DNA from 2 places in the Geobacillus sp. YHL genome. Region 1 is predicted to be linked to the other one. Evidence: a T-box and tRNA genes for the amino acid it is inferred to sense, from the RefSeq annotation. Region 1 holds a T-box; the other holds one or more tRNA genes.

Region 1 (2,447 bases):
CTTGAGCGAGATTCAACTCTTTGGCGTTGACGCCAAAGACGCCTTGGGCCGCGGCTTGGATGCCGGCGATGTTGCGCCCTGAAGAATTGCGGCCGAACGGAACGACGTTTAAATACGCCTCTAAAATGTCTTCTTTGGAAAAAAATTTCTCCAGACGAAGTGAAAGCAGCATTTCTTTCGCCTTCCGCTCAAACGACACCTCGTTCGTCAACATCTGGTTTTTGACGAGCTGCTGCGTAAGCGTGCTCCCGCCGCTTTTGACCGGCGAGTTGGTCAGCTCTTGAAACACGGCGCGGATGACGGCCTTCGGAACGACGCCGTCGTGTTCATAAAAATGTTCGTCTTCGGTCGCGATGATCGCCTGCACGACGTATGGCGACACCTCGGAAAGAGGCACCGCCTCGCGGTCAAGGTCGGACCGGAACCGGCCTAAATATACGCCGTTGGCAAAGTACATGTGGCTCGTTTCGCCGTAATGGTAAATCTCCTTTTTCATCTCGTCGGGCGAGGGAACGGGCATATCTTTGACCAAAAAGGCAAAATAGCCGGCGCCGGCGCCGATGGCAAAGCAGACAAGGCAGAGTGCGGCGATGAGCAAAATTAAGATGACGTTCCAAACCACATCGTATGTAAGGGAAAAATAATGCCACGCTTTTTCAAGAGAAATGGAAAGTTGGTTTCGCTTCATGCCAGCCCCCCTATGCGGCAAGTCATTATATATCAGTATACCATAGGAAGGGGAGGCATTGTGGAATTTTGCCGATTTTTCGCCGTTTGTGCGAAAAGCGTTAGGGTTGACAGCGAGCGCATCGCTATGGTAATAAGAATGTATATATTTCATATGAGAAAGCGATGATGGGAACAAGTAGCGGCTGCCTCCCTGGTGCAGAGAGCTGGCGGACGGTGCGAGCCAGTCCACAGGCAGGCGTGAATTACCTCCCTGAGCAGCGATGGCGAACGTTTTTGGCACCTAGTAGCCATCCGCCGGCCGGCGCCGTTATCCAAATGAGTGAGAAAGCACCATGCTTTCTAAGTAGGGTGGTACCGCGACGAACACTCGCCCCTTCATCACGGGCGGGTGTTTTCTTTTGCATGACATTTATAGAGAGGTGAAGGACATGGATTTGCTTGCGGAATTGCAATGGCGCGGGCTCGTCAACCAAACGACGGATGAAGACGGGTTGCGCAAGCTGTTGAATGAGGAGCGGGTGACGCTCTACTGCGGGTTTGACCCGACGGCGGACAGTTTGCATATCGGCAACTTGGCCGCCATTTTGACGCTGCGCCGCTTCCAGCAGGCGGGGCACCGGCCGATCGCCCTAGTCGGCGGAGCGACGGGGTTGATCGGCGACCCGAGCGGGAAAAAAAGCGAGCGCACGCTCAATGCCAAAGAAACCGTCGAGGCATGGAGCGCGCGTATTAAAGAACAGCTCGGCCGCTTTTTAGATTTTGAAGCGGACGGCAATCCGGCGAAAATCAAAAACAACTACGACTGGATCGGGCCGCTGGATGTCATTACGTTTTTGCGCGACGTCGGCAAGCATTTCAGCGTCAACTACATGATGGCGAAAGAGTCGGTTCAATCGCGCATCGAGACGGGCATTTCATTTACCGAGTTCAGCTATATGATGCTGCAGGCATACGATTTTCTCCGCCTGTACGAGACGGAAGGATGCCGCCTGCAAATCGGCGGGAGCGACCAATGGGGCAACATCACGGCAGGGCTTGAGCTTATTCGCAAAACGAAAGGCGAGGCGCGGGCGTTTGGCTTGACGATCCCGCTTGTGACGAAAGCGGACGGCACGAAATTCGGGAAAACGGAAAGCGGCACGATTTGGCTCGATAAAGAGAAAACATCGCCGTACGAGTTTTACCAGTTTTGGATCAACACCGACGACCGCGATGTGATCCGCTACTTGAAGTACTTTACGTTCCTGTCAAAAGAGGAAATCGAAGCGCTTGAACAAGAGCTTCGTGAAGCCCCAGAGAAGCGGGCGGCCCAAAAGGCGCTTGCTGAGGAAGTGACAAAGCTCGTGCACGGCGAAGAGGCGCTCAGGCAAGCGATTCGCATTTCTGAAGCGCTCTTTAGCGGCGACATTGCCAATTTGACAGCGGCGGAAATTGAGCAAGGGTTCAAAGATGTGCCGTCATTCGTTCATGAAGGAGGCGACGTTCCGCTTGTCGAGCTGCTCGTTTCTGCCGGCATTTCGCCATCGAAGCGGCAAGCGCGCGAAGACATCCAAAACGGCGCCATTTACGTCAACGGCGAGCGCCTTCAAGACGTCGGAGCCATATTAACGGCTGAACACCGCCTTGAGGGGCGGTTTACGGTCATCCGCCGCGGGAAGAAAAAGTATTATTTGATTCGCTACGCCTAAGAAAAAAGATCCGAAATGCATCGGCATTTCGGATCTTTTTTGCGCCTTAACGCGAGTAGAACTCGACGA
Region 2 (2,447 bases), on a different contig from region 1:
TTGCCTCGTCGGCCGCCCTGGCGACGGCGCATTCGTCTTGATCGATGCGGGAATGCCGGGGTCAGCGGACGATATTATTTCCGCTGTTGAAGACCGCTTTGGCAGCGGCAGCCGCCCGCAAGCCATTATTTTAACCCATGGCCACTTTGACCACGTCGGAGCCTTAATTGAACTCGTCCGGGAATGGAATGTGCCGGTGTACGCCCACAAAGACGAACTGCCGTATTTAACCGGCAAAGCGCGTTATCCCGAACCGGACGCGTCCGTTGAAGGCGGACTTCTCGCCAAAATCTCGCCGTTTTTCCCAAACGAACCGATCCAGCTTGGCAGCCGCGTCCAACCTCTACCTGAGGACGGCACTGTCCCGCATTTGCCGGAGTTCCGCTGGCTGCACACCCCCGGGCACACACCGGGCCACATCTCCTTGTTCCGTCCGCGCGATGCGGCCTTGATCGCTGGCGATGCGTTTGTCACGGTCCGCCAAGACTCACTGTACAAAGTATTGACCCAGCAAACCGAAATTACCGGCCCGCCACGCTACTATACGATCGACTGGACGGCCGCCCGCGAATCGGTGCGCAAATTGGCCGCCCTCTTCCCATCGGTCGCTGTCACGGGACACGGCGCCCCAGTAGCGGGAGACGAGTTGCGTGATGGGCTGACGAAGCTCGCTTGTGATTTTGACCGCATCGCTGTCCCAGATTACGGAAAGTACGTCCATTAACGGAGCGATCCCGCCGACGCTTACAATGGGAAATGAAAGGCTTCCCGGTTTGAAATGATCAGCGGCAGGCCGTGGCTAAGAAAAAAGGGTGTCCCAATCGGACACCCTTACACTGTCGACAACAGCCGCCAATTTGCTACTGAAAGCGGAATCCGTGCTGCTGCAACGTCAAGACGATGCGTTCCTTCGAAATCTTTTTTTCATCAAATTGAACCTTCACTTCCCCATCTTCCGTGTCGACGAGCGAGCGCTCCACGCCGTCGAGCCCACTAAGAAGATGTTCAATGCGCGCAATGGGTTGCGGCGACGTCGCCCCATCGATATAAAAGGTAGCTTCAGCCATCCTCTTCCCTCCTTCCGCAAAAACATGCCGTTCCCCGCCGCTTATTTTGCCCGATTCCCGCCCGCATAAACGGGCCCATCGCTCCGTTAGCGATGGCATAAAAAAAGATGGCAAGAATTGCTCTTGCCATCTGTCATAAAAAATGGGCCTAAGTGGACTTGAACCACCGACCTCACGCTTATCAGGCGTGCGCTCTGACCAGCTGAGCTATAGGCCCGTTTATGAATGGAGGGGGACGGATTCGAACCGCCGAACCCAAAGGGAGCGGATTTACAGTCCGCCGCGTTTAGCCACTTCGCTACCCCTCCATAAATAAAAAATGCCGACTGCAGGACTCGAACCCGCAACCTACTGATTACGATTCAGTTGCTCTACCAATTGAGCTAAGTCGGCATGATAGAAGTAGACCGTGACTCCTTGGCTTCTGTTGTGTCCCTTCCTCTCCCAGCCAATTCGAAGACGCTGGATGCGTCGGGACAACTCGAAGCAAATTCGACGATGCAGATGCTCGTCTCTACCAATTGAGCTAAGTCGGCATAAAATAAATGCAAGAAGGTGGCTCATTGTTGTGCTCTGTGCCTCTTCCTCTACAAGCTGTTTCGAGGAAGCAGGATGCGTCGAGGCAACTCGAAGCCGACTCGACGAAGCAGGTGCTCGTCTCTACCAATTGAGCTAAGTCAATATTTATGGCGGAGGAGGAGGGATTCGAACCCCCGCGGGCTGTGACACCCCTATCGGTTTTCGAAACCGACCCCTTCAGCCAGACTTGGGTACTCCTCCGTAGCTGTTTGGAGCGATGCGGTCGAGAGGACTTGAACCTCCACGGGGTCGCCCCCACTAGGCCCTCAACCTAGCGCGTCTGCCATTCCGCCACGACCGCATGGAAATGGAGCGTAGGGGATTTGAACCCCTGACCTCTTCGCTGCCAGCGAAGCGTTCTCCCCCTGAACTAACGCCCCATGATGGTGGAGTATACTGGGATCGAACCAGTGACCCCCACGCTGTCAACGTGGTGCTCTCCCGCTGAGCTAATACTCCACGACATCGCCTAGCAGCGACCTACTCTTGCAGGGGCGCTGGCCCCAACTACCATCGGCGCTGGAGGGCTTAACTTCCGTGTTCGGGATGGGAACGGGTGTTTCCCCTCCGCTATCACCACTAGGCAATGGCGACGATTTTTATTATAAAGGAATCCAAAAGTTTGTCAAGTTTTTTGTATCTTTTATTTGAGTTCTCTCAGAATCGGAACGACAATGTAAAATCTACTATAAAAAAACAAAAGAGTCAACCCTCTTTTTCATTTTTTTCGATCTTCACTGTCTCTTTCTCTAAAGTTCTTGTCATCCTCTTCCTTATACACGTATAATATAGGGAGAAGGA

The links. The T-box of region 1 lies ahead of tyrS (tyrosine--tRNA ligase). A T-box ahead of a tRNA ligase gene usually reads a tRNA of that ligase, here a tRNA-Tyr.
Region 2: it has a tRNA-Tyr gene. The T-box ahead of tyrS (tyrosine--tRNA ligase) is inferred to sense a tRNA for this amino acid. The anticodon was not compared.

Annotation. Positions count from the first base shown of each region.
Region 1 covers NZ_JAEIGB010000001.1:100,736-103,182, forward strand. The annotation lists gene JCR24_RS00470 (transglycosylase domain-containing protein) at 1-688, opposite strand, end outside; T-box leader at 844-1,068, shown strand; gene tyrS (tyrosine--tRNA ligase) at 1,119-2,378, shown strand; gene rpsD (30S ribosomal protein S4) at 2,425-2,447, opposite strand, start outside.
Region 2 covers NZ_JAEIGB010000002.1:162,880-165,326, forward strand. The annotation lists gene JCR24_RS03295 (MBL fold metallo-hydrolase) at 1-724, shown strand, start outside; gene JCR24_RS03300 (heavy-metal-associated domain-containing protein) at 861-1,067, opposite strand; tRNA gene JCR24_RS03305 (tRNA-Ile) at 1,211-1,284, opposite strand; tRNA gene JCR24_RS03310 (tRNA-Tyr) at 1,294-1,375, opposite strand; tRNA gene JCR24_RS03315 (tRNA-Thr) at 1,388-1,460, opposite strand; tRNA gene JCR24_RS03320 (tRNA-Ser) at 1,755-1,847, opposite strand; tRNA gene JCR24_RS03325 (tRNA-Leu) at 1,865-1,947, opposite strand; tRNA gene JCR24_RS03330 (tRNA-Ala) at 1,955-2,026, opposite strand; tRNA gene JCR24_RS03335 (tRNA-Val) at 2,031-2,105, opposite strand; rRNA gene rrf (5S ribosomal RNA) at 2,114-2,230, opposite strand.